Regions from separate parts of the Actinoplanes sp. HUAS TT8 genome, predicted to be linked through region 1. Evidence: riboswitches for the same ligand, from Rfam matches in the RefSeq annotation. Region 1 holds a riboswitch; the other holds the start of a gene.

Region 1 (3,400 bases):
ACGGCGTGTCGTCCGTACGCAATCGGGATGTTCCTTCGTCGACGACGAAGCCGCCGCCGACCGAGAAGTACTTCTTGGCCAGCAGTTCGGCGCCGTCGCCGTCGAGGGCCGTGAAGATCATCCCGTTGGGGTGTTCGGGCAGCGCCCGGCGGCGGTGCAGGACGACGTCGACCGGCACGACCCGGCCCGACGGCAGCACGATCTTGCCGTCGGCCGGCGGGTCCAGGGACGTGTCGACCGTCTCCGGGTCCTCGCCCATCAGCCCGAGCAGCACGGCCCGGGGCGTGCCGTGGCCGTGCCCGGTGGCGCCCAGCGAGCCGAACAGTTCCGCGCGCACGCTCACCACCCGGTCGTCGAGGTGGCGGGTGAACAGCCGGGCGGCGCGCATCGGGCCCACGGTGTGTGAGCTGGACGGGCCGATGCCGACCGAGAACAGGTCGAAGACGGAGACGGCCATGATCATCAATTCCTTACCGGGGGCGCTGGTAGAACGGGAGTGGAACGATCTCGACGTCTTCACGCTTGCCACGAACATCGACCGCCAGGCGGCCGGGGTCCAGATTTTTCGTGACATATGCGAGAGCGATCGGGTGTCCGAGCGTCGGTGACGGCGCCCCGCTGGTCACCTCGCCGACCTTCTCCCCCGTTGCCGCGTCGACCACGTCATACCCGGCCCGCGGCGACCGACGCCCCCGGGTGACCAGTCCCACCAGTTCGACCGCCGGTTCGGCCGCCCGCAGCGCGGCGGCGCCGACGAAGTCCCGCTTGTCGAGCGCGACGATCCGGCCCAGCCCGGCGTCGAACGGCGTGGTGCGGATGCTCAGCTCGTGGCCGTACAGCGGCATCCCGGCCTCCAGGCGCAGCGTGTCCCGGCAGGCCAGCCCGGCCGGGACCGCGCCCGCCGCGGACGCCCACTCCCAGATCGCGGCCGCGTCCTGGTTGGCGCAGTAGATCTCGAACCCGTCCTCGCCGGTGTATCCGGTCCGGGCCAGCAGCACGTCCTTACCCGCGACGACCGACGGCTGGATCGCGTAGTACTTCAGGTCCGGATACTCGCCGACGATCGACACCGCCTCCGGGCCCTGGACCGCGATCAGCGCCCGGTCCAGGGCCGTGACGGCCACCGCGAAACCACCCGAGTGCTCGCCCAGCATCGCCCGCACGACCGGCGCGTTGGCGGCGTTGGCGACCACCAGGAACCGGTCGGCGGCGAGCCGGTAGACGACCAGGTCGTCGAGCACACCGCCGGTGGTGTGGCACAGCATCGTGTACTTGGCCCGCCCCGGCTTGACCGCCGACAGCTTCCCGACCAGGGCGTGGTCCAGGAACGCGGCGGCCTCGGCGCCGGACACCTCGATCTGGCCCATGTGCCCGAGATCGAAGAGACCGGCCGATTTGCGGACGGCGTGATGCTCGGCCACATCACTGCCGTACCGCAGCGGCATCTCCCACCCGGCGAACCCGGTGAAGGCGGCGCCGAGCCGCTGGTGGACGTCGAAGAGCGCGGTGCGTCGCAAAAGAGACTCCTGGGGTCGGGGTCTCCCTCGCTCTGTCATCTCTGCCTGAGAGGTTCACCGCCGTTGGGCGGCTTGCACCGTGGGCGCAGCGCCGGAGCGCTGACTTTCCAGAGTCGCCTGACCGCTGCGGTGCGGGGCCTGAGAGATTCTGAGGGAGAAGTTGCTCCTTCGGCGTCCTCGCCAGGTCGCGAGGACTCTCCCGCAGCGGTCGTTGCGGCGAAGTCTTCAGTTTGTCGGATCGGACCCTATCAGCCGGCGCTCTCCTTCTCACCGGCCTGGGCCAGGCGTTCCAGCGCGGGCAGGGCGCGCACGACGGCGTCCTGGTCGTCCGCGTCGAGGCCCTCGAAGAGCCGGTCGAGGGTCGCCGCGTAGTGCGACAGCGTCCGGGCGACCAGATCGCGGCCGTCCTGGGTGACCTCGACCAGGACGCCGCGCCCGTCGGTGGGGTCGGGCACGCGCCGGACCAGGGCGGCCTTCTCCATCCGGCCGACCAGCTGCGTCATGCCGGGCTGGGACGCCCGGGTCAGCCGGGCCAGCTCGGTGACCCGGGCCGGGCCCTCGTCGGAGAGCCGGCGCAGCACGGACAACGCCACCGAACTCGGGTTGTCCGGGCCCTCCAACTGGCGCAGGAACCGGACCAGCTGAGCGAGCACGGGCAACAACTGTGATCCACGACTCTCGTCGCTCATTTGCATAACCTCATTATGGACCTAGGGTGGAAACCATACAGATCCTTTCGTACGCGGAGGTGTGCCCGTGAGTGCGACTCCCGGTCCATCCTTGTTCAAGCAGCCCCGGGCCGTTTTCGCGGTCGCTTTCGCCTGTGTCGTCAGCTTCATGGGCATCGGCCTGGTCGACCCGATCCTCCCCGCGCTGTCGTCCAAGCTGCACGCCACGCCCAGCCAGGTGAGCCTGCTGTTCACCAGCTATCTGCTGGTCACGGCCGTGGCGATGCTGTTCACCGGCTGGGTCGCCAGCCGCATCGGGGCCAAGCCGACCCTGATCGCCGGCCTCTCGCTGATCGTCGTCTTCTCCGCCCTGGCCGGGCTGTCCGGCTCGATCGACGGCATTGTCGGTTTCCGCGCCGGCTGGGGCCTGGGCAACGCGCTGTTCATCGCCACCAGCCTCGCGGTCATCGTCGCGTCGGCCACCGGCGGCTTCGCCGGCGCGATCGTGCTCTACGAGGCCGCGCTCGGACTCGGCATCGCGGCCGGCCCGCTGGTCGGCGGCTTCCTCGGCAACATCTCCTGGCGCGGCCCGTTCTTCGGCGTCGCCGTCCTGATGGCCATCGCCTTGCTGGCGACGATCACGCTGGTCGAACCGACCCCGAAACCCGCGCGGCCGACGCCGCTCTCGGCACCCCTGAAGGCGTTGCGGCATCGCAGCCTGCTCACCATGGGCATCACCGCACTGCTCTACAACTGGGGTTTCTTCACCATGCTGGGCTACGCGCCGTACCCCATGGAACTCAGCGCCACCCAGCTCGGCCTGGTCTTCTTCGCCTGGGGCCTGCTGCTCGCCTTCTTCTCCATCACCGGTGCGCCCTGGCTGCAGCGCACCTTCGGGACCGCGCCCTCGCTCTACGGCGCGCTCAGCGCGTTCGCCGTCCTGATCCTGCTCATCGGCGTGTTCACCGACAACCGCTGGGCCGTCATCGTCTGCGTGGTCGCATCCGGCATCGTCGCCGGCATCAACAACACGCTCACCACCCAGGCGGTCATGCTGGTCTCCCCCGTCGAACGCCCGGTCGCCTCGGCCGCCTACGGTTTCGTGCGCTTCATCGGCGGCGGCCTCGCCCCCTACGCGGCCGGCAAGATGGTCGACCACGGGAACATCCACGTCCCCTTCGTCGTCGGGGCGGTCGCCGTGCTGCTCGGCGTCCT
Region 2 (3,400 bases), 340 kb from region 1:
GACCGGGTGGTCCAGGTAGTCGCTGGTGCGGCCCAGGGGCTTGGCACCGCAGACGGCCGGCTCGGCCACGGTCGCGCCGAACGCGGCCAGCACGGTCGCGACGTGCGCGCTCGTGGTGGTCTCGTCGGTCGAGATCGACACCCGGTCGGCGTCGACCAGGCGCAGGTCGACACCGTGCTCGGCGGCGGCCGCCACGATCGAGGCGGCGCGGCCGGGCACGATCGCGGTGACGGTGTCGAAGAACGCGGTGTGCGCGACCTCGACGCCGGCCGCGGTCAGGCTGCCGGAGATCGTCAGGGCGTGGTCGTGGGTCCGCTTGGCGATCGCGCGCAGGCCGGCCGGGCCGTGGTAGACCGCGTACATGCCGGCCATGACGGCCAGGAGCACCTGCGCGGTACAGATGTTGCTGGTCGCCTTCTCGCGGCGGATGTGCTGCTCGCGGGTCTGCAGGGCGAGCCGGTAGGCCGGGGCGCCGTCCGCGTCCTTGGAGACGCCGACGAGACGGCCGGGCAGGCTGCGCTCCAGGCCGGCGCGGACGGCCAGGTAACCGGCGTGCGGGCCGCCGAAGCCGAGCGGCACGCCGAAGCGCTGGGTCGTGCCGGCCGCGATGTCGGCGCCGATCTCGCCCGGGGCGCGCAGCAGGGTCAGCGCGAGCAGGTCGGCCGCGACCGTGACCAGGGCACCCTTGGCGTGGGCGGCCTCGACCAGGGCGGCGTGGTCGCGGACGGCACCGGACGCGCCCGGGTACTGCAGGTGCAGGCCGAAGAACTCCTCCGGCAGGTCGTCGCCGGCGTCCAGGTCGACGAGCTCGACCCGGATGCCGAGCGGTTCGGCCCGGGTGCGCAGGACGGCGAGCGTCTGCGGGAACGTGTCGGCGTCCACGACGTACGTCGAAGATTTCGATTTTGACGCTCGTCGCGCGAGGGTCATCGCCTCGGCGACGGCGGTGGCCTCGTCCAGCATCGACGCGTTGGCCGTGGTCAGTCCGGTCAGATCGGTGACCATGGTCTGGAAGTTGAGCAGTGCCTCCAGGCGGCCCTGGCTGATCTCCGGCTGGTACGGCGTGTACGCCGTGTACCAGGCCGGGCTCTCCAGCACGTTCCGCTTGATCACCGCGGGCGTGTGCGTCCCGTAGTAGCCCAGGCCGATCATCGGGGTCGCGACGACGTTGCGGGCGGCGATCGCGCGCAGCTCGGCGATCGTCTCCTCCTCGGAGGCCCCGGCCGGCAGGTCGAGCTCCCCGTGGAACCGGATCGACTCCGGGATGGCGGCGTCCATCAGCTCACCGAGCGACTCGTACCCGACGGTCTTGAGCATCTCGGCCTGCTCATCGGCCTGCGGACCGATGTGGCGGTGGGTGAATGACGACGTCATGGGCGACTCCCGGGGCATGAGAAGGCTGACAAAGCCCTCCCCCTCTGTCATACCCACAAAAGGGGACTTCAGAGTCGCCTGCCCGCGCGGTCCGTTTGCCTGTAGAGATTCCGGGGAGGAGTTGCCCCTTCGGCGCCCGTGCTTTCACCAGGAAAGACCAGGTCTCTCCCGCGCGGCTGGCAACCAACCTACCAGTGGACATGACCATGATCGGAACTCCTAGGGTGGGGGTGTGACCTACACCCCTGCAGTTGATCGCTACGAGTCCATGACGTACCGCCGCGCGGGCCGCAGCGGTCTCAAGCTGCCCGCCATCTCCCTGGGTCTCTGGCACAACTTCGGTGACACCCGCCCGGCCGACCGCCAGCGGGACATCGTGCGCCGCGCCTTCGACCTCGGGGTCACCCACTTCGACCTGGCCAACAACTACGGCCCGCCGCCGGGCAGCGCGGAGACCAACTTCGGCCGGATCCTCGCGGCCGACTTCAAGGCCCACCGCGACGAGATGATCATCTCCAGCAAGGCCGGCTACACCATGTGGGACGGCCCCTACGGCGACTTCGGCTCGCGCAAGTACCTGGTCAGCTCGCTGGACCAGTCGCTGCAGCGGCTCGGCATCGACTACGTGGACGTTTTCTACCACCACCGGCCGGACCCGGAGACTCCCCTTGAGGAGACGATGTCCGCTCTCGATCACATCGTGCGCTCGGGCAAGGCGCTCTACGTCGGCCTGAGCAACTACAAGTCCGAGCAGACCGCGCAGGCCGCCGCGATCCTCCGCGAGCTCGGCACGCCGCTGCTGATCCACCAGCCGTCCTACTCGATCCTCAACCGCTGGATCGAGCACGACAACCTGCTCGACACCCTGGAGGAGGCGGGCGCCGGCTGCATCGCGTTCAGCCCGCTGCAGCAGGGCCTGCTCACCGACCGCTACCTCGACGGGATCCCGGACGACTCGCGGATCCGGACCAGCGTGTTCCTCAACGAGAGCGCCCTGGACTCCAAGACCCTGGGCCGGCTGCACGCGCTCAACGACATCGCCAAGCGGCGCGGCCAGTCCCTGGCCCAGCTGGCCCTGGCCTGGGCGCTGCGCGACCAGCGCATGACCAGCCTGATCATCGGCGCCTCCAGCGTCCAGCAGCTGGAGAACAACATCGCCGCCCTCGACAACCCGGAGCTGACCCAGGCCGAGATCGACGAGATCGACGGCACCGTTCTCGACCTTTAGATCAAAACCGATTATTCGGTACGGCCATAAATTGCCGCGCGTGCCCCGGGGCGGTTCGTTACCGTCCCGAGGCATGACGGACCTGGTCGAGAAGCACACGATCCTCGCCGTCGTGGTCGGCTCCCGCGCCTACGGGCTGGACGGGCCGGGCAGCGACCACGACCGGCGGGGTGTCTACGCGGCCCCGACCAGGGACTTCTGGCGCCTCGACAAGCCGCCCACGCACCTGGACGGGCCGGCCGAGGAACAGTTCTCGTGGGAGATCGAACGGTTCTGCACCCTCGCGCTGCAGGCCAACCCGACAGTCCTGGAAGTGCTCTGGTCCCCGCTGACCGAGCGGATCACGCCCGCCGGTGAACACCTGCGGGCGGTCCGGTCGGCGTTCCTGTCCCGGCGGGTCCACGAGACGTACGGCAACTACGCCCGCGATCAGCTCGACCGCGTCGCCGCCCGCCGCGCCCGCACCGGTGAGGTCAACCACAAGCAGGCCATGCACATGATCCGGCTGCTCACCGCCGGCGCCCACGTGCTGCGCACCGGCGAGGTCCTGGTCGACGTGCGTCACCTGCGGGACCGGCTGCTCGCCGTCAAGCACGACGAGGTCCCGTGGGACGAGGTCGCCGCGTGGGCGGCCACCCTGATGGCCGACCTCGACCGGGCGGCCGGCGAGACCCGGCTGCCCGAACGGCCGGATCGCGATCGGGTCGACGAGCTGCTCATCGCCGTACGGGAAGAGGGTTTGACATGACCATCGACGTGCCCGAGTGGGCGGCCGAGGCCGCCCGGCAACTCCCCTAT

The links. A riboswitch is a leader RNA that binds a small molecule or an ion and turns the genes downstream of it on or off. The one in region 1 is predicted to bind glycine.
Region 2: it holds a riboswitch for glycine, as region 1 does, so the genes downstream of both, gcvP (aminomethyl-transferring glycine dehydrogenase) here and gcvT (glycine cleavage system aminomethyltransferase GcvT) in region 1, are expected to answer to the same signal.

What each region holds. Positions count from the first base shown of each region.
Region 1 is NZ_CP195646.1:3,339,447-3,342,846, reverse strand. Features, by position in the region: gene ACSHV8_RS14915 (L-serine ammonia-lyase) at 1-457, opposite strand, end outside; gene gcvT (glycine cleavage system aminomethyltransferase GcvT) at 471-1,517, opposite strand; glycine riboswitch at 1,548-1,630, opposite strand; glycine riboswitch at 1,635-1,729, opposite strand; gene ACSHV8_RS14905 (MarR family winged helix-turn-helix transcriptional regulator) at 1,766-2,206, opposite strand; gene ACSHV8_RS14900 (MFS transporter) at 2,274-3,400, shown strand, end outside.
Region 2 is NZ_CP195646.1:3,683,025-3,686,424, forward strand. Features, by position in the region: gene gcvP (aminomethyl-transferring glycine dehydrogenase) at 1-1,374, opposite strand, end outside; glycine riboswitch at 1,452-1,555, opposite strand; gene mgrA (L-glyceraldehyde 3-phosphate reductase) at 1,607-2,602, shown strand; gene ACSHV8_RS16710 (nucleotidyltransferase domain-containing protein) at 2,676-3,350, shown strand; gene ACSHV8_RS16715 (nucleotidyltransferase domain-containing protein) at 3,347-3,400, shown strand, end outside.